Regions from separate parts of the Paenibacillus sp. Z3-2 genome, predicted to be linked through region 2. Evidence: riboswitches for the same ligand, from Rfam matches in the RefSeq annotation. Region 2 holds a riboswitch; each other region holds the start of a gene.
What was found. Region 2 has a riboswitch for cyclic di-AMP ahead of M1D71_RS06500 (HAD family hydrolase). Riboswitches for the same ligand answer to the same signal wherever they lie in the genome.

Region 1 (5,156 bases), 630 kb from region 2:
CTGAAAACGAGAGATCGATTCACGAACCACAGCCGATGTGTTCAACCCCGTATGGCCGACATGACCAATGACGACACATATCTTCTTGTCAATCGCACGTTGAGCTGCCAGATCCATTTGCTTGCGAATGTGCTGCTTTGAGTTTTGATCATCCAGGAAAATGTCATTACCTACAGGTGGCATATTTTTGGATATCGCGAGTTCACCCACTACGGAGCGAAAATTCGTACGGCTGTCCACAAAGAAGAGGCCTCGTTCCTTGCATACGTCGAGCACAATCGACATGATGCGTTTATCGGAAGTGATTTTGGAGCCCATATGATTGTTCATTCCAATCGCGTGGGGCACATCATCTATCGCTTTCTCTACGCGTTCGCGGACTTCTTCATCCGTAAGATTGGATGTGATTGCACCCGGGCCCAGCCACTCAGGTTTTCCTTTCTTGGGTTCCATGGGCATGTGCACAATCACATCCATTCCCTTCTCATGTGCTGCAATCGCATCTTTCTTCGTTGTTGGCAGAAAAGGCATTACGGCTACCGTCAGTTTGACTGGCATCGCCAGAATCTCATCCGTTCCCTTCATGTCGTTACCTACATCATCGATGATAATTGCCATTCGCTTCAGCGTACCCTTTGAATTGATGTCGGTCATCGCTGCTGTGGCCAAGTCCGCGCGGCTCAGTGAACAAACCAAAACAAAAATTCCAAGAATCCCTATAACCATCATTCTGAACATAATGATTCTGGATTCCCGATTGGATTTCAATCCTTTTCTCACCGTTCTCAAAATTAAACCCCTCCTTTTATCCGTGTCCTCATTGTTTCATAATGTAGGCATGAATATGTACGTGGAAGGTAAATGATACAGCGGTAAAAAATTGATTTACACTAATCCACCAGAATACGTTGAGGCATTACTGTGAAATCAAGGCATTAAAAAAGGCCTGTATATTGCTCCAAGAGCAACATACAAGCCTTTTCTTCTGATGCGGTCGAGAGGACTCGAACCTCCACGGGGGTTAGCCCACACGGACCTGAACCGTGCGCGTCTGCCAATTCCGCCACGACCGCATATTATATCTCCGTAAGAAATCTCGGCGACAAGAAATAATATATCATGTGTAATCTATCATGTCAACACTGAAAATAATAACAAGTAAAGCCCGAGTCAGACGTCCATGTCTGATTCGGGCTTTACTTACAGTTACAAGGAGTTAACGCTATGAAACCTGAGGCTCGTCACTCATTACAGCTTGGAAGGCCAGTTGCCATACCATGCATAACCGCCTCTTCTTTCTTTATCAATATCACTTAATTTGTATCTAACTACCCCGTCGCGACCAATAAAGATCGGTTTATCCGTTCCCACTTCGTAGAAGCGAGCCCAGATCGGTGCAGCTTTGGAATCAGCGATAATTTTGCTGTCTCCGTTCGCTCTTTCATACTTGTAACCCGTAATCTTCACTTTGTTAAACCACGCCTCGGCTCCTTTAATGGATGCCGTAATTTTGGCGTTAGCAGGTCTGGTTTTCAGGAATTTAACAATCGTTACACTCTCTGCAGCCGTCAGCGATGGTACTTCATAGATTCTTGCGCTTGCCGGTTTAAGGGAACTGGAATCATGTTGTTGTCCCCATGCTGTCAGCTTACCGCCTGAAACGACCTGTGTATTCAGAATCGCTTCTACACCTTTAGCAACTGAGTTCTTACTGCGATTGGCAAGGGCACTGTCGATAAACGAGAAGTCACCTTTACGCGTTGCTACTTCATCCAGCATGTACATGACGTTAATCATGGCATCATCATTATAAGTGATGTGTTTGTGATATCCGGAGCTTTGGTACACTTGCGGCCATCCACCGTTTGAATACTGCATATTAATCAAAAAATTGATTCCTTTAATTGCAGCCGCTGAGTAGCGCGGATCATTCGTCTTTTTGAATTCCTTCGCCAATCTTCTAATCTCTGAGTATGTAGCCTTGTTGTCAATCGTGGACTTCGCCCATTCTCCACTGGTTTGTTTATAATCCTTTCTCCAACCTCCATCTGGCAGCTGGTTCTTCAAAACATCGGAAATACTTGCTGTTGTACCTGATGCATCGGCAGCAGATACCGTTGCTACAGGGAGAAAAGCCATTCCAACGGCTGAGAATACCATGGTACATGCTAGAACAAAAGTAACTATTTTTTTTGCTTTCAAAGATAACACTCTCCTAAGTTCGTTTTAATAAATCTCCCACTTCTACCTAACTTAAGATTCGAACCCCAAACCTCCTTTATTTGAATTCATCGCACAATAAAATCAAATTCCATCCAATATGTGGATTGGATAAAACGATAATATGCAAAAAATCGATTTTTGTCAATATATGCAACTTAATCAATATAATCTCTTTAATTCTACATAACGGAATAGTTCTTTTAACTCATGACAAACTTATTTATTTGTCCAAAATCACCTTCAACGAATCAATAGTGACGTTTTTGTCATGAATGATACCCAAACTTGATCCCCTCTTTCATATAAAAACCGTAATTCCGATAACATTGGGGTAAAATGAAGGGTTTTAAATGGGTTTGACAATTACGCATTTATGCAATATAGTTTCAAATAGTTACAAAAACTTAATTATTAATTGCCGAGTTTCATGTTTGAAAACGGGGGAACCAATTTGGGTGAATTATTCTTATACATAGGAAATATAGGGAACCTTCTACCGAACCCTTAGCTAACTCCGTAGGCATCGAAGGGAGAACATTTATTTTGAAAAAACTGATTATCTCCATTTTTGGAGCAGCTGTACTATTTACATCCGGAGCAACAAGCACAGAGGCAAGCAGTATTAACTCCGTAGTGAACAACATGACAGGCATACCTTACAAGTGGGGTGGCACAACGCTGGCTGGCTTTGACTGTTCCGGGTTTATGAGATATCTTTTCAACAAATACAGCATTGTATTGCCACGTACTTCGCAGCAGCAAGCCAAAGCAGGTACTCCGGTATCCAAAAGTAACATTCGCACAGGTGATCTGGTGTTCTTCAATACGATGGGCAAAGGCATTTCACATACAGGTGTATATATCGGCGGCGGACAATTCGCTCATGCTTCCAGCAGTAAAGGTGTAAGCATCACCAAGTTGTCCAATCCTTATTTTAATGATCGTTACGTAACAGCACGTCGGGTAACTGGACAGTTTATGTATGATAAAATGTTAGGGAAAATGTAATTCACACACAAAAAGGCACCGGATTTTAAACCGATGCCTTTTTGTGTACTTAAAAATGTGCATTGTATTGCTAACTAATGCAACGCCTTCTGCACTCGCATTGCGCCTTGAGACAGAGCATGTCCGCCACCGACAGCTCCAGCCACCGCAACGGTCTCCATGATCTCCTGATCTGTAGCACCCTTCGCACGAGCTTCTTCCACATGATAGAAGGTACATACCTCATTGTTAGCAAATAGTCCAATTCCGAGCGCAATGAGCTGTTTCGTCTTCGCATCAATCACGCCAGGCTGAAAACATTCTCCGGTAAACTCATGATACGACTTCACCACACCTGGCAGCACGTCGCTTAATGCTCCAATCTGATCCTTGTAGGCATGAACTTTATCATTCATCAATGTCATTTGCAGCACATCCTCTCGGCTATAGTTACAGATTTCCTCACTGTACCTATCTTCTCACCCGAGTGAGTCATTTATGCCAAGAAATCATGGTAATTGCAAACAATTAAACGTTCATGTTCTAGCCAAATTATACGGTTACTCACTAAGTAAACTTTGGCGCGGCTCGCTGAACAACTGATATCGGTAATTGCGATCCAGCTTAACAACACGTCGATTCCGACGACGGATAAGTACCTGCTCACCATCCCAGGCAACCACAATCCCGGTTACATCGTTAGTTTCCAGCTCGTCCCTCACTACTCTTACTTTCTCACCTGACAGACGCAGAGCGTCCAGTTCTGTATCACTGATCATGTTCATGGCTCCTATATTCCAAATTTATTTACAAAAAGAGACCTAAAATGAAATGTCATTTAGGTCTCACGTGACTGTATTGGACTGTCATGTCATTCGAAATTATGTCCCGACTGAAAGTTACCGCTGCGCGTGCTCTTTGCTGTCGTTCTTCTCGAACCAAAAATCAAGCACTTTGGCGGACATCACACGTTCTTCAAGGTACTCCACTTGATGCGGTGTAAATTGTTCTTTCCAAGAGAAGGACAACTCTTCGCACAAGCCTACAATCGTCAGTAATTCTGACCAGGCAACATAGCGTTTGTACCAGAAAAATTGAGGATGTTCAATCATATAGGGATAAAGGTCATCGAATTCCGTATGTTTACAATCCAGGGCACGTTCAAAATGAACTTTCGATTCCGCCAGCTTATCAATAAAAAATTGTTCTGTTGCCGGTTGGTTCCCCATGGTGTTGCCTCCTCTCCCTAACATAACCCCATTATAAATGAAATCCGCGGTCATGCAAAGGCATAGTTCTAAAAATAGGCCCTATTCCTTTAAAATGTCACATTTCGTTATCGTCAAATTGTACCGTTCCATCGTTCAGGGAACGAATGCGTACCAAGGCTTCCACCGGAATTCCCTGTTCACGAATCGTGCGGGCCCCCGCCTGAAAACATTTCTCGACCACAACGCCGAATCCGACGAGTTCCGCACCGGAACGTTCAATAATTTTGATCACTCCACGAGCGGCATCTCCATTAGCAATGATATCATCAATGAACAAAATGCGGTCATTCTCATGAATGAACTCGCGGGAAACCATTATGTCCGTTACGATTCCTTTGGTAAAGGACGGTACGCGTTCACAGTAAGCATCAGGATCAGCCAGAAGCGTTTTTTTACGACGAGCGAATACGAGCGGTACCCCAAGTTCATGGGCTGCGGCAAAAGCAACCGGAATTCCTGAGGACTCTACCGTGATTACCCGAGTCACTCCACTTTCACGAAAACGGGCAGCAAACTCCCGTCCCATCTCCATTGTTAGTGCAGGATCAATCTGGTGGTTCAACAGACCATCCAGCTTCAACACCTGGTCCGAGATGACAACACCTTCTTGTAAAATTCGTTGTTTCAATACTTCCATGATTTGACCTCCCAAGCCTATCCTATGAGGTAAAAGTA
Region 2 (5,156 bases):
CAAGCGGCGAAGAGGCGCTACGAGACGGCAGAGGACGTACCAAATCAGCTGAAGCACTCACGGAGGCAGATCGCCACAGACTTGCTATGCAAAAATTAGAGTACGAGAATGCGCGGCTGCGTGCGGAGAATGCTTTTCTAAAAAAGTTAGAGGAACTCGAAAGGAGGAGGCGTTAAGTCACATTCGTCAGGAGAACATCTACCTGGCTATTCAAGTTGTTCGGCAAGAGGAGTCCTGTTCCCTTCAGCTTTTGTGTGAAATCGCAGGAATTCCGCGGTCCAGCTACTATAAATGGTTGAATCGAAAACCCAGTTCACGGGAGACCGACAATGCGAAACTTACACAGGCCATGCTCCTTCTCTATGAGAAGGTGGAGCGAACCTTTGGGTATCGCCAATTAACGCTGCATTTACGCAGGCAAATGGACAGCAATATTAACGCGAAGCGAGTATACCGTCTGATGAAGCTCCAGGGCATCCAGTCTGTCACCCGAAAAAAGAGGAAGAAGTACATAGGCTCTACCCCTCAGCAGGTTGCGGAGAATATACTGAATCGTAAATTTGAGGCGGAAATGCCAAACCAAAAATGGGTAACCGACGTAACGGAATTCAAGTACGGCAACGGGAAGAAGGCCTATTTAAGCGCAATTAAGGATCTGCACGACAAGTCTATTGTTGCTTATGTCTTAGGACATTCTAATAACAATCCGCTGGTCTTAAAGACGCTGGAATTGGCTTTAAAAGCTGCTCCAGCAAGCCGTCCCTTGCTTCATAGTGACCGCGGTTTCCAGTACACTTCTTTACGTTTTAAGGAGATGTTGGACGAAGCGAAACTCACACAAAGTATGTCTCGGGTAGGCCGTTGCATTGATAACGGACCCATGGAATCCTTTTGGGGGACGCTCAAATGTGAGAAGTATTACTTGCATACCTACGGGACCTTTGAAGAACTCCAAAAAGACATTGATGATTACATACAATTTTACAATTACGAACGGTTACAGGCAAAACTAAACGGCCTCAGTCCCAATGAATTCAGGACCAAGGCCGCTTAACCATCTTTTATTTTTTGTACTGTCTACTTGACGGGGTGCAGTTCAACCCAAGTTGATCAGCCTTTATTGTTGCTATACAGCAACGTGTTTTCATTTATAGTAGAATCTCTCGTACGCAATCATCTAATCCTGGTTTGGCACCAATAACGGCAGGAGCTTATCCAATGAATCAACAGTCCAATCTGCACGTTCGTCATCCGATAGTTCCGGCTGGAATCTCCCGTAACCCTGCATAATCCGTATCGTACGCATGCCCAGCTTCCGAGCAGGAATAATGTCGTTATCGATCCGATCCCCGATCATGACGGCTTCCTCTGGTTCACAACCGGCCTGCTTCAAGGCTACAGCGTATAACTCAGGGTCTGGCTTGGACACCCCTTCTTCAGCCGAACAGGCCAGAACATCAACATACTTCCGCAACCCGTAGCTCTCCAGTCTCTCTTCCGTTCCAGGACTTTGATTGGCAATAATGCCAATGCGATAATGCTTCGACAAGTGCCCAAGAACCGAATCCGCTGAAGGAAAAGGACGTTCAAGATCTTTTTGAAACTTCAGCTTGTCCTGAATCTGTTTTTGGTGCTTCTCGTCTCCAATGAATGTGCGAATAGCCACTCTCATAGGCCATTGCTCATAATTCTGGTAACAGTTCGTGAACAGTTCTCGTACCGCCTCAATCTGCACCGGATACCCCAAAGCGCATGCTTCACGGACGAACTGTCCGATAATATCATCAACCGGCTCCCATTCGTCCACCAGCGTATCTCCAACATCAAAAAACAACCACTTTATTCCACCTACATCCGGCACGCCAATTCCTCCTTGAACTACCTCTAAAAACCATAAAAAAGAAGACCCACCATCAAGCATGAGTCTCCTCAAATTTCCGTTTATTGATATATTCAATTATAACAGGCCCCTTACACCGGAGCAATCACAAGCTATCAAGCTAGCGCACTAACCATTCAGGAGAAAGCCGACTTCCCCATTGAGTGAATATACAATTCGGTCTGCGCCCATCCCCCGATAGATGCCCTTTGGATGACTCTGTTCCGTAATGACGCACAGGGACTTCGATGTCCATGAACGGCAGATTTGCAAATAACGACAGGTCAGATTCAGGCTGTTTTCGAAAATAAACACATTGCCTACGCTGCCCTGCGGCAAAAACCATTTTTGAGCTGCAGCCGTGTTCATGCGAATGACATGCTCTACCCCGATTCTACGGAGTCTACGCTCTTCCCCTGCACTGTTGGTTAGAACGGCAAACGGCATTTTTTTGTACATCAGCAATTTGATAAATTTGCGTCCTGCTTCATTTGGAGCAGTCACTAAGATCATCTCAGTATCCATCATTCGTTCCTCCCTTGGCGTGAAAAGACAACAAAAAAGAAGCGTGGGGGACCAAGGCCTCCCGAACGCTTCTTAAATAATCCATGGCGAAAACACCATGAACCAGCGTACGGCTTGTTGCCTCTCCCTTTAACGCTTACGAGGTTAGCTGACGGATTCGGGCGCGAGAGTCGCCCTATTTCCGGCTGTCACCGGAAAATTCACCCCATGAATGCCCACTGTCCTGGACAGCGCATTCCGTTGGTTCCCCCGTTTCCCACTCATCAAAGAATGGAAACTCAGCGATTAAAACATCGTTCGTATATCTTAAAGTAAGATCGAGCGATATTATCGTTTGTTTCGTTTTTCAAGTACAATTTAATTTAAATTGAAATTACGTTATGAATCATACACCCGCGCCATGACGGTGTAAAGTCCGCACAGATCACCGAATCGGCAGATTTTCGCCAATACCCATACATAATAGCGCTTACAACAAGGTTATACTCTATCTATCTCTTCAAGTCTATCTAATTCTCACTCTGACGAAAATCACATCGCAATTCATTCACGTATTCTGCACAACTTGCCTGTTTTGATTCTTTTAACACCATATTAGTTTTGTATTATTTAATTGCAACCAATATAATAAGGGGTATAAGATTATATAATGGAGGCGATTTAGATGACAATCTACGATTACAAAGTGAATACTCTTCGCGGTCAAGAAGTTGAAATGTCCGACTACCGTGACAAAGTGCTACTGATTGTGAATACGGCTAGCTCATGTGGCCTCACTCCTCAATTCAAAGGCCTGCAAGAACTGCAAGACAAGTTTCAGGATGCTCCGTTTGAAGTTCTGGGTTTTCCAAGCAACCAATTTGCACAGGAAAAAGGCTCTTCGGACGACATTGCAGAGTTCTGTCAGATGAATTATGGCGTGAGCTTCCCTATGTTCGAGAAAATTGATGTGAACGGCTCAAGCGCTCATCCTCTCTTCCAGCATCTAAGCAAGGAAGCTCCTGGCCTGCTCGGCTCCAAAGCAATCAAATGGAATTTCACCAAATTCCTTGTGGATCAGAACGGACAGGTACTGAAACGTTATGCTCCCAAAACAACACCCGACAAGATTGAAGAAGATATCAAGAACTTGCTTCAAAAATAATACATAGGCCACCCGTAACCAGAAGGTAAGCACGATCGCCCCGGGTAATGGAGGGCCTTTTTCCTGACTTGAGGTTCTACTGGTCGAAAAGACAAAAAAAGAAGCTTTCCAATAAAGGAAAGCTTCTTCTTAATCGTTCATATGATGCGGTCGAGAGGACTCGAACCTCCACGGGCATACGCCCACTACCCCCTCAAGATAGCGTGTCTGCCATTCCACCACGACCGCATGTCGTAAATAATCGGCAACAGAATTGATTATACCGGGTTTAGATCTAAAAGTAAAGTATTTTTTAATGCTTCTTTTTCAGCCAGGCATTTTCCTCAAAAATCGCATATTCTCGTCATGTTTAGTCATGAACTGCATATCATTAGTTTTGATCCCCTCTTTTCCGGATAGAGCCGATCTGTGTAATCATTTATATATAGTAATATATAATCTTCCCCTATACCCTGTGAATACCTAACTTAAAATGATACATTAAATAACACAATATATGATTTATCATTTTTAGAACAATAAATTCCAAGGATTCTATTGACAAAAAGCGGACATTTATGGGAAGATAACTATCATATAGTTCGGATTTTCAAACACAAAGCAAACAAAAAGGAATATAAATGTTACTTTAAGTGACATTTAACGAACACAGGAGGCGAATGATTGTGAACCGTGGGAATAAGCTGCTCGATTATGTCAATCTGCTTGATTCCTCTATTCAGGTTGGAGGGTTCACCCATTCCTTCGGCATGGATATCCATATCAAGGAGGGTACCATTCGTAATGCTGAAGATCTCGAATCATTCATGCGTTGTCAGTTGCATCCCAGTATCGTTCGTCTTGAAGGCATGGCCATCAAAGGCATCTATACCGCAGCAGATCACAAGGATACATGGCGGATAGCTCTGATCGACAAGCTCGTCCATGTTCAGCGAACTCCTGGAGAACTCAGAGAACAAGCTGCTGTTATGGGTAAACGATTGATCAGACTTGCACGCGCTCTGCACCCCTGGATTGATCTCAGCCAGCTCGAACAGATCTTCGCCAAATATGATTCAGTTGGCTGCCTCTCCACTGTTCACGCCTGGATTAACCACCACCTCGATATCCCGGTCGAGGAGGCGGTCCTTGGTTATCTTCATTCAGCCATGAATGCCTGCATAACCGAAGCCTCCAAAGTCATTCCCCTGAACAACGATACTACCAAAGATCTGATGGTCCGCCTGGCCGCAGATTTGGAGAATGAATGGAATACCGTCAGCGCCTCGGCTGCGGATGGACTGGCACAGCCAACCTCGATGTCCATGAAATCATTTTTTCCCAGTTTCCATATGCTTGGAGCTGGACTTCATGCCTACAGGGCCTAATCCTTTTTCTCCTCAGCTCCACTTCCCTTCATTAGGACAAACAAAAAAACACGCGGCAACCTCCTTGCCGACGTGTTTTTTGTCATTTTATTTGTTTATTTAACGCATTTACGCCATTTAACATCACAAAATACACTTTTTTCCGTCTTTTTTAATTGTTAGATGACGCATTTACGTATATAATAAAATATACAGCTCGCATTTCTATATATTCTACATGAAGAAAGGGCGACTGAATACT
Region 3 (5,156 bases), 1.4 Mb from region 2:
GTGCCGGAGGTATGGAATATCCCACGCTAATCACAGCCTTTGGTGCGGATGATACCACGCCAGGCTATGACCTGGAACGTACCGTAGTTCACGAGATTGGACATCAATACTTCTACGGCATGGTTGCCAGTAACGAATTTGAAGAAGCTTGGCTGGATGAAGGGTTCACCTCTTATGCAGAAGACAAACTGATGGAGCAGGAATATGGACTGATCCCGAACCTGCCGGTACAATCGGGCCTGATTACGTCTCCTTCATCATTAACACAGGAATCCTGGAAGTTCGAGTCACAGAATGAGTACGCGGCCAATGTCTACACACGTGGCAAGCTTGTATTGCTCGGTATAGAACATCAAGTCGGTGCGAAAACAATGGAACGTATTCTCTCTACCTATGTGAAGAAGTACCGCTTCAAACACCCCACATCAGCTGATTTCCAGAAAGTTGTAGAGCAAGTAACCCGTACTTCCTGGTCTGATTATTTTAATCAATACATCTATGGTAACGGAATGGCTGATTTTGCTGTAGAGGATATTCGTGTTACACCCGTGCAAAAAGACGGCCAAACATTGTACGAGTCTTCCGTGACGATCGTGAAAAAAGGCAGTGATTACAACGCCGTTCCTGTTCGCATTGCTTTTGAAGACGGGCATATCCTTACCAAGCAATGGAATGGCAAAGAAGATCGCATCACCTATAAATTAACTCACACATCCCCTGTCTCCTGGGCCATGACCGATCCTCTGTACACGATCGTGCTGGAGAACCGCCACATGAACAATTTCCTGAAATCCGGACTGGATGAGCCAACAAAATCCCGCTGGAGCATGAGTGTAACCAAACTAATAGAAGCCATATTCGGAGGTCTGTCATGGTGAGGTGGAAACGGTGAAAGCAAAAATACGCGAAGGCTGGTTTCTCGTCCGTCAGCATATGTTCATTGCAGCACTCTTATTTCTCTATCAGCTCATATGGGGATATTTCCTCTATCGAATGGTTCAATCAGCGGTCGTCCCACTGCTCCTGCGCTATCCTGACCCTGATGCCGGGGAGTTAAGTACGCTTTTGTTCAAAATGGAAAGCCAACTTAACCTGTCCACCCATCCGGAGGTTCATCGTTATCTGTGGATCCTGGGGGCTATGCTGCTGGTTCGCATGTTGATCAGCCCCCTCATTCAAGCAGGACTGCTCTACTCGCTTCAGCACTATAATAGTACTGAAGAGCGCATTCCATTCGTCCGCGGAATCAAAAATCTGTGGAAACCGATGCTGTTGCTCCACAGCATACGTACATTATTGATACTTCTACCCGCCTACTGGCTCATACCGAAGCTGTATTCAATTCTACTGGATGGATTTCATTCCCTTCAATTACTCTTGCCCGGCATACCTTATATAGCTGCCTGGTTCATATATGGCTGGGTTATCCATCACGTCCTTCTCTACATGCAGTTCGGTATTTCCGCACCGGAGGGAGAAGGTGGCGCTCACGGCACACTCAAAGCACTCTGGATTGCACTACGACATCTCATCGCCGTGATTGGCATTGCACTGCTGCTGGGCGGAGTTCACCTGCTTATCTTCGGGGCGTTCACTTCAGCCTCATGGTTACTAACAGGACTCACCGGACTTATACTACAACAGACGTATCCTCTTGCCAGATGTCTAATGAGCCTGTGGAAAATATGCGCCCATTTTCGCTTATGGCAGTCCAAAACATCCAAAGGTTAGAGCAAATCGTTTAAAAATTGTTACCATCGCATGTTAAACTCATGGCCTAATAAGTACTTATAAATAGGCAAACCTCAACCTTTCCCCGTCAAAGGTCGAGGTTTTTTTTGCTAAATTTATTGTTAAACGTTGCCAAACCGGTACACCTCTGTTACAATAATCGCAGTGAGTTTTTAGTAACAACTTTGTAATCTTTATATTCATATTTGTAACTACTTAAAATTAAATCGTCATTTCTTGATTTCGCAGGTGCATAACTAGCATAGCCAAATTCCTGGCACCTGGGAAGCGGGGGAACCAGTTATGGGTGAATTGATCTTGCTACAGAGGGATCATAGGGGACCTTCAACCGAATCCTTAAGCTAACCTCGCAGGCGTTGGAAGGGGTATATCTCTTGTTCAAAAAGAAATTAACCGCAGCTGTACTTAGCCTCACATTTGCATTATCGCTTGGTGCAGGCAGCGCATTCGCAGATTCAAAAATGGATACAGTAATTGATTCAGCAATGGGAACTACATACAAAAGCGGGGGAACAACGCTTAACGGCTTTGACTGCTCCGGGTTCACACGGTATGTATTCGACAAGTTGGGTATTGATTTGGCACGCCAATCCAGTTCCCAATTCGAAATGGGCGATTCCGTATCCCGCATGGAGATGAGAGCTGGCGATCTGGTATTCTTTAATACAACAGGTAAAGGCGTATCTCATGTAGGAATCTTTGTAGGGGATGGAAAGTTCGCACACTCCTCTTCTTCCAAAGGTGTTACGATCAGTGCATTGAGTGAAAACTACTGGGCCAATCGTTATGTTGGCGCTAAACGGATTATGAGCACGGACGCATATGAATCACTGGCCCTTGACTAGGGACAAGCTGGGCAACATGATGCTGTAACCATTAACCCTACTGGAACGAAGTAAGAAGTATAACAGAACCGCCCGGTACATTCTCCGCAGGAATGTATCCGGCGGTTTTTTTGTGCTTCATCCCCTGTTCACGTAGCAAGTAACACATGAGGCATATCCTGCGACATCAACAGCTTTACTTGGCGTTCGTTTGTCCGTGCCCTTATGATGTTTTTACCCATCCCGTTATAATATAAACGTAATTACCGGAACTTTTGTTTCATTTTTTTCCCAAAGTTGCAGACTTGCTAAAAGAACTGCTCTTTTGTAGAGTGGACAGAGGGTTTGGTGATGAATGAGAGGAGCGTGCAGATGTATGAATGAAGCCCCTGTGACGTTTCACGTTGTACCCATGCTAGAAGAACATGCGGAGTTTATCTGCAATTGGCAATACGAGCCGCCTTATAATATCTACAGCTGGCTCCCCTGGGAGCAGATGAAGGCACTTGAAGTGGAATTTGGGGATGCACAGCTGCGGCAGGAACAATATGCGATTGTTCTAGATCAGAACGAACGCATATATGGATTTGTTCAATACTTCCCCCTTCAAGGGGTAACCCGGATTGGCCTCGGCATGCATCCAGAGCTGTGTGGTCAGGGTCAAGGGAAAGCTTTTGTCACCGCCATTGTACAGGAAGCCATTCGCCGAAACCGGACGAATGAGATTGACCTGGAAGTGCTGACTTGGAATGCCCGTGCCATTCAAGTCTATCTGAAGAGTGGATTTGTCATCCAGGATACATACGAACGACAGACCCCTACCGGCTTAATGCCCTTTCACTGCATGGTCTATGAAGGGCCTCGTGATTAGAATTCATTGCAAAACAACCAAATCTGCTCCTTGTTATGTGATTAGTTCAAAAAATTACCACAAAATGCTATGATGTGACTACAGGTTCCGTTATAATGATATGGATAGTTTCAGGTTAGATGATCTTTCATTCTGGAGGGGACATAAGGGATGCACAAATGGATCATGAGCGGGGTATTTTTTGCAGCATGCGCTTTAGCTATTGTTTTAATGTTTACGCTTCCAGGGAAAGAGGAAGTGGCTGAAGAAGCGAAACCAACCATGCCGGAAGTGACGATGGATGCAGGACAGGCTGAGGCACTGGTCAAAGCCAACTGTATTTCCTGTCACGGGGATCAGCTTCAGGGTGGCGTAGGTCCTGCTCTGGCAAACATCGGCAGCCAGGATGATCTGGAGAAGATCTATTCTACGATTATCAAAGGTAAAGGTGGCATGCCTGCCTTTAAGGGCAAACTGCAGGATGAAGAGATTGCCAATATCGCCATGTGGTTGTCAGAGAAGAAATAATCTCTGCACGCGCATAACGAAGAGGCCCTTAATCCCCCTTTGGGAGAGTAAGAGCCTCTTTGTTATGCAGATTATTGAGCTTCTGGCGCGTGCTCGGCCAGAAAGGCCTCGACTTCATGTGCGGACGGCATCCCGGACTGGGCGCCGAGCTTCGTCACGGATAACGCGGCCGCGCCCATGGCGAAGCCTACAGCCGCGTCCAAGGTCTCACCGCGCGCGAGGGCTACCGCCAGCGCGCCGTTGAAGCAATCGCCAGCGCCGGTCGTATCGACGGCGCTTACGGCGTAGCCGGGCGCACGGCACGCGCCGGCACGCCCTGCTTGTACGCGGCCACCAGGCGCCGCCGCGTACACTGCCCCCTCGGGGCCGAGCGTCGTGACGACAGCGGCCCCGAGGGATGCGGCGAGCTCTGCAACCGCCGCATCCAGGTCTTCCGGCCGGAGATGATCCCGGCCGGTAAGCACGGCAAGCTCAGTGCGGTTCGGCGTGACAACGTCGACGCACCGCAGGAGCTCTTGGGGCAGACCCGGCACCGCGGGAGCCGGGTTGAGCACAACCAGTGCGCTGCCTTCAGCCGCTAGTTGGGCGGCGCGGGTGACCGCAGGCAGCGGGATCTCCAGCTGCAGCAGCACCGCTGCGGCTGCAGTCAGGCTTTTTACCGTATCCGCCTCCTCCAGCATCGCAGGCACAACTTGTCCATTCGCCCCAGGAATAACAATAATCCGGTTGTCTCCTTGTGAGAGCCAAATGGACGCCGTCCCTGTAACCGTGTCTTCCAATATGCGAACCTGCGAGGCATCTGCACCACTTTCCGTCAGACTGTGCAGTAGACGTTCGCCAAAACTGTCCGACCCCACCGCACCAATCATCGTGGTTTGTCCACCCAGACGCGCAGCGGCAACAGCCTGGTTCGCCCCTTTACCACCAGCGAGATAATGCAGTTCCTCACCGCTCACCGTCTCTCCCTCTTCCGGAATCGTGTCTGTCTTCACCACGAGATCCATATTGAGACTGCCTACGACAGCAATAAGAGGTTGTTTCTGATTATAGCCTGACATGTATGGTTCACTCACTTCCGCCGTGCGATAATAACCGAAATCGTTATTCCGACCTCATTTTGTCATAAGCTTCGTTATACTGCCCTGCTTCCTTGATATCTACAGATGTAATACCGCCCGCATCCCATGACGTAAGACGCAGCG
Region 4 (5,156 bases), 2.2 Mb from region 2:
CCTACTTCATCCAGAATGGATTTTAGCCCAACAGCAGCCCCAAGACTCATCATACAGATCAGATGGTGACCACAAGCATGACCGATCTCCGGCAACGCGTCATACTCACACAGTAATGCGATGGTAGGACCGGGTTTGGCGGCTGAATAGGTTCCAATAAAGGCTGTGTCCAGTCCAAGGATTGGAGCCTCTACAGTGAAGCCGTGATAGACCAGTTCTTCTTTTAGACGGGCAGAAGCAAGATACTCTTCATTCCCCAGTTCGGGATTGGCACCGATATATGATGAAATGGCTTTAAAACGGGAAGCATATTGATCAATAACCGTCAGGATCTGTGATTTGTTAGATGTCATTAGTAAACTCCTTATGCAAAAATGAAAATAATTCATTGATTATATCATGTTTGCTTCATTTTTTCAGAAACAAGTCAAGATTTGTAATGTCAAAATACATTGCATAATCATGCATTGTACTTTATAATGACTCAGTCATCAACATGAGAAGCATACAAAGTATTGTAAGGGGAGAGAACAAGGTTGAAATTGATAAGTCGTTACACTATGATGCTGTTGACCTTTGTCGTTCTGCTGACGACTGCCGTTCCTGTGGCACTTGCAAGTGGGACTACAGACAATTCAAGCAGTAAAAAGCTGGTGCTCGGTACAAGTGCCGATTTTGCACCCTATGAATTCCATAAAGTGATCGATGGCAAAGATCAAATCGTTGGTTTTGATATTGCCATTGCCAAAGAAATTGCCAAAGACCTTGGCGCTGAGCTTGTCATTGAAGATATGGGCTTCGACGGACTCCTGCCTGCATTGCAGAGCGGTCGTGTGGATCTGGTCATCTCGGGAATGACACCAACCGATGAACGGAAGCAAAGTATTGATTTTTCCGACACCTATTACAAGTCCAAACAAGTAATCATGGTTCGCAGTGCGGATAAAGACAAATATCCGACGATGGCAGAACTGGAGAATGAAAAAATAGGGGTGCAGAAGGGTTCCATTCAAGAGACGATTGGACAGAATATCCCAGGAGCGAAGCTTACTGCGCTCGATAAAATTTCTGATATTGTGTTGCAGTTGCAAACGAATCGTATAAATGCAGCAATCGTTGAAGATACCGTTGCTGCGGGATATCTGGATGATGTGATTGCACTTGCTCCTGCTGTTCCTGATGAAGAACAGGTAGAAGCAGCAATTGGAATCCGTAAAGGGAATACAGAGTTGCTAAGTGCGGTCAATGGAACGCTCGAGCGATTGAAAAGTGAAAATAAGATCGAACAAATGGTCACAGACGCCAGTCTCCTGATGGCTGATAAAGTGAACAAATCACAAAATATATTTGAAGTGTTCTGGCAATACAAGAGCTTCTATGCAACAGGTGTAGGATACACGCTCCTGTTATCTGCACTTGGTGTAATATTTGGGGTGATCATCGGACTGATCATCTGTTTGTTCCGTCTACATGATGTAGCCATTCTACGTTGGATTGGAACAGCGTATGTCGAAGTTATTCGGGGTACTCCGATGCTAGTGCAATTGATGATTATCTACTATGGATTGGCCCTGACATTTGGTATTAATTTTAGTCCCCTTCAAGCGGGGATTATCACACTTTCCATCAATAGTGGTGCCTATCTTGCGGAAATTTTCCGTGCAGGTATTCAAGGGGTGGATCGTGGCCAGTTGGAAGCAGCTCGCTCCCTCGGAATGGGCAGAGGTGCAGCCATGCGTTACATCATATTGCCACAGGCTTTCAAGGCCGTATTGCCGGCAATTGGTAATGAATTCATAACGATCATCAAGGAATCCTCCATTATCTCTGTTATCGGTATGGTGGACATTATGTATCAGGCAAGTGTGGTCAAAAACATTACGTATCAAGGATTGAGTCCGTTTCTCATTGCGGCAGCCATTTACTTTGTATTGACGTTCATTTTGTCCAAGCTGCTGGGACGACTGGAAAGGAAGTTGAGTGCAAGTGATAGACGTTAGACAATTACACAAATCTTATGGAAATAACGATGTGCTTAAGGGCATTAACGTGACGATTGGCAAAGGCGAGGTTGTCGTGGTTATCGGTCCTTCCGGTTCGGGTAAAAGTACATTCTTGCGTTGTCTGAACCTGCTGGAACAGCCTACCTCGGGAGAGATAGATTTTGAAGGCGTGTCAATCACCGATCCGAAGCACAACATCAATGCGACTCGTGAAAAAATGGGGATGGTGTTCCAGCATTTCAACCTGTTCCCACACAAAACGGTACAGCAAAACATTACGATTGCTCCAATTAAAGTGAAGAAGCAATCCACGCAGGAAGCGGAGAAAATTGCTGCTGATCTGCTTAACACTGTGGGCTTGTACGATAAAAAAGATACATTCCCGAATCAGCTGTCCGGTGGACAGAAGCAGCGGATCGCCATTGCAAGAGCATTGGCCATGCAGCCGCATGTAATGCTGTTTGACGAGCCAACTTCGGCTCTCGACCCCGAGATGGTCGGTGAAGTACTCGATGTCATGAAACGTCTTGCAGAAGGCGGGATGACCATGGTCATCGTGACGCATGAGATGGGTTTTGCACGTGAAGTGGGAGACCGGATCTTGTTCATGGATGGCGGGGTTATTGTGGAAGAAGGAACACCAGATGAGGTGTTCGGAGCACCCAAAAATCCACGGACACGTGATTTTCTTGCTAAGGTACTCTAAATTCACAGATCAAATAGCGTTGCTGACTTTATGTCGGTAACGCTATTTTTTATGCGTAATAAACATTAATAGAGTCGAAAAGTAACTTTTCTGTAACTTAATCTTAAGGAATCGATGCATCTGCCATTTCGTGATTATCCAGTATTCTTACAGATGATGATGCGCTGAAAATCATTTGGTAAGAATTACTACAAGTTCAGGTTACAAAATTGTGATATATTGAACTCTGCCGAAACTTCCGGACAGGGAGTGCGGGGGATGTAACGATGCAGATTGTGCAGGGGAAGATCGATAGCACACTGCTTGGGGTGAATTAGGGGTACATAATGTTTCCAGATGTAACGAAGAACCTATAGGGTGGGCTCCTCATCCGAATCCGACAACTAACTTCGCAGGCACAATGAGGGAGGAAGACCATGATTAACAAGAAACGTATAGCCAAAACAGCAGTAGCATTATTGACAACAGCAATGCTTATCCAAGCCGTTCCGGCTCACGCAGATTCAGTTCATGTGGCCAAAGAGGGAGATACCTTCTACACCTTATCGAAACAATATGGAGTAGCACTTAACACGTTGGTTAAAGCAAATAACGACATTTCACCTTACAACATTTATGGTGGTTTGAAAATTACAATCCCCGGCAAAGCAAACAAAGTTGCTGCTGCCGCTACGGAAAGCAAGGCTCAAGCGAAGACGGTTACCACAGCAAGCTTGGACGTTAACGCAGATAACAAAGTGGTTCAAGCCTGGGGCAAAACGTTTGATTACAGTAAAGCAGTCAATGTGAAAGCAACGGCATACTCTGCAGATCCGTCCGAAAATGGAGGATGGGGTGCTGTGGATTACTTCGGTAATGATCTTGAACTGGGTACGATTGCAGTTGATCCAAGTGTGATTCCACTCGGAACCAAAGTATTGGTCACAGGTCACAGCCATCCGGGATTGCCCAAACAGGCTTTTGTAGCCACAGCACGTGATGTTGGCGGTGCAATCAAGGGTCACCGGATTGATATCTTCATTCCTGGTAGCAAGCAGTCCGTAAGCAAATTTGGTTTTCAGGATATCGAGCTCTACATTCTGAAGTAGACATCAAACTACATCTAATGAATTCAAACAGGGTGTCTGTCAGTCGCTAACTTGCGATTGAACAGGCACCCTTTTAACATTCGCAATCATTTCCTTTTACGGATCATGGACACCCTAATCTTTGGCCTTAGGCAATCCCAACATTTCGTCCAATGTGACGAGTTCATATCCGCGGTTACGCAGTTCCTCAATGACTTCGGGCAAAGCCTCAATCGTGCCGTTCAGGTTAGAGCCCACACCGCCTCCTGCATGCTGCAGAACGATGGAACCAGGTTTCACGGCAGACAGGATATTTTCTTTCACCTTTTCTTTGGAGAGGCCTTTCCAGTCCAGGGAGTCAACATTCCAGTTCACAATGCTATAATGCTGTCTGGCAGCCCATTTCAGCTGTTCCTCATTAATGTCTCCGTAAGGTGGCCGTATCATTTTAGGGGTATATCCCGTGAGGTGGTGAATAATATCCCCGGTATGTAAAATTTGTTTGCGAAAGGCATTCATCGACAGCTTACTGAATTCCGGATGATTATAGCTGTGATTGCCAACGATATGTCCTTCCTTAACCATGCGTTTCACCAAATCCGGATGTTTCTCAGCACGACTACCCACGATGAAGAATGTAGCTCTGACTTTGTATTTTTTCAATACATCCAGCACTTGCGGAGTAAATCGTGGATCGGGCACATCATCAAAAGTCAGGGCAACCTGCTTGGTTGAAGGACCATTGGTTTTGAACGTATCGGCATATTTTTGACGTAATTGTCCCAATGTCAGTTGCTCTTCTTCCGCGGAATCTGAACCTGATACCGACTCACTTGGCGGGCTTGAAGCATCCCGAGATGAAACTGGAGCATGATATCCTCCGAGAAAAATAACGAGAACCATCAGCATAATGAGGCGTACGCGCATAATAACGGCCTCCTTTTCCAAAATGACGTTCTCCTTGGTATGCCCGGGGTATCCATAAGTTATGCGTAGTGTGAGAATTTTCATTGCCGATTCATCTCATGAAAGCCATAATTCCTCCATATATAACATATAGAGAAGGATAGGTGGATGACTATGAGTACATATGATTTGAAATCGATACGTTTACAGGTGATTGAAGCAGGAGAGGATAAGGTTTTTCTCGTTACCGGAGGAAAGGCGCATATTGGCGCTGTAGCCACGTTCTATGTGGATCATGAGCGGGTTAGTGGGACTACGGTACATATTCCGGGTCATAAGGAACAAGAGCTCTGTGAGCGGCTTGCCCGAAAGGCTGCCCTGCAGCTGAAAGTAACCGTTACGGTAATGATGGGTATCCATTTTGATTCCATTACACGGATGCAGATCGACGAAATCGTGCAAACTGCAGAGAGG

Region 1: another riboswitch for cyclic di-AMP. It lies ahead of M1D71_RS09670 (C40 family peptidase); the one in region 2 lies ahead of M1D71_RS06500 (HAD family hydrolase).
Region 3: another riboswitch for cyclic di-AMP. It lies ahead of M1D71_RS00525 (C40 family peptidase); the one in region 2 lies ahead of M1D71_RS06500 (HAD family hydrolase).
Region 4: another riboswitch for cyclic di-AMP. It lies ahead of M1D71_RS16585 (3D domain-containing protein); the one in region 2 lies ahead of M1D71_RS06500 (HAD family hydrolase).

Annotation. Positions count from the first base shown of each region.
Region 1 covers NZ_CP096397.1:2,139,454-2,144,609, reverse strand. The annotation lists gene M1D71_RS09685 (divergent polysaccharide deacetylase family protein) at 1-789, opposite strand, end outside; tRNA gene M1D71_RS09680 (tRNA-Leu) at 990-1,073, opposite strand; gene pelA (pectate lyase) at 1,249-2,211, opposite strand; cyclic di-AMP (ydaO/yuaA leader) riboswitch at 2,630-2,761, shown strand; gene M1D71_RS09670 (C40 family peptidase) at 2,767-3,231, shown strand; gene M1D71_RS09665 (carboxymuconolactone decarboxylase family protein) at 3,306-3,635, opposite strand; gene M1D71_RS09660 (hypothetical protein) at 3,771-3,989, opposite strand; gene M1D71_RS09655 (hypothetical protein) at 4,110-4,439, opposite strand; gene M1D71_RS09650 (xanthine phosphoribosyltransferase) at 4,537-5,118, opposite strand.
Region 2 covers NZ_CP096397.1:1,507,258-1,512,413, reverse strand. The annotation lists one part of gene M1D71_RS06510 (IS3 family transposase) at 1-129, shown strand, start outside; one part of gene M1D71_RS06510 (IS3 family transposase) at 129-1,054, shown strand; gene M1D71_RS06505 (HAD family hydrolase) at 1,178-1,861, opposite strand; gene M1D71_RS06500 (HAD family hydrolase) at 2,009-2,407, opposite strand; cyclic di-AMP (ydaO/yuaA leader) riboswitch at 2,523-2,698, opposite strand; gene M1D71_RS06495 (glutathione peroxidase) at 3,069-3,548, shown strand; tRNA gene M1D71_RS06490 (tRNA-Leu) at 3,694-3,776, opposite strand; gene M1D71_RS06485 (urease accessory protein UreF) at 4,214-4,915, shown strand.
Region 3 covers NZ_CP096397.1:104,401-109,556, reverse strand. The annotation lists gene M1D71_RS00535 (M1 family metallopeptidase) at 1-878, shown strand, start outside; gene M1D71_RS00530 (hypothetical protein) at 889-1,731, shown strand; cyclic di-AMP (ydaO/yuaA leader) riboswitch at 1,986-2,123, shown strand; gene M1D71_RS00525 (C40 family peptidase) at 2,127-2,597, shown strand; gene M1D71_RS00520 (GNAT family N-acetyltransferase) at 2,953-3,447, shown strand; gene M1D71_RS00515 (c-type cytochrome) at 3,598-3,954, shown strand; gene rbsK (ribokinase) at 4,026-5,012, opposite strand; gene M1D71_RS00505 (4a-hydroxytetrahydrobiopterin dehydratase) at 5,056-5,156, opposite strand, start outside.
Region 4 covers NZ_CP096397.1:3,699,944-3,705,099, reverse strand. The annotation lists gene M1D71_RS16600 (M20 family metallopeptidase) at 1-353, opposite strand, end outside; gene M1D71_RS16595 (ABC transporter substrate-binding protein/permease) at 564-2,000, shown strand; gene M1D71_RS16590 (amino acid ABC transporter ATP-binding protein) at 1,987-2,709, shown strand; cyclic di-AMP (ydaO/yuaA leader) riboswitch at 2,927-3,123, shown strand; gene M1D71_RS16585 (3D domain-containing protein) at 3,126-3,797, shown strand; gene M1D71_RS16580 (polysaccharide deacetylase family protein) at 3,912-4,703, opposite strand; gene lpdD (prenylated flavin chaperone LpdD) at 4,857-5,156, shown strand, end outside.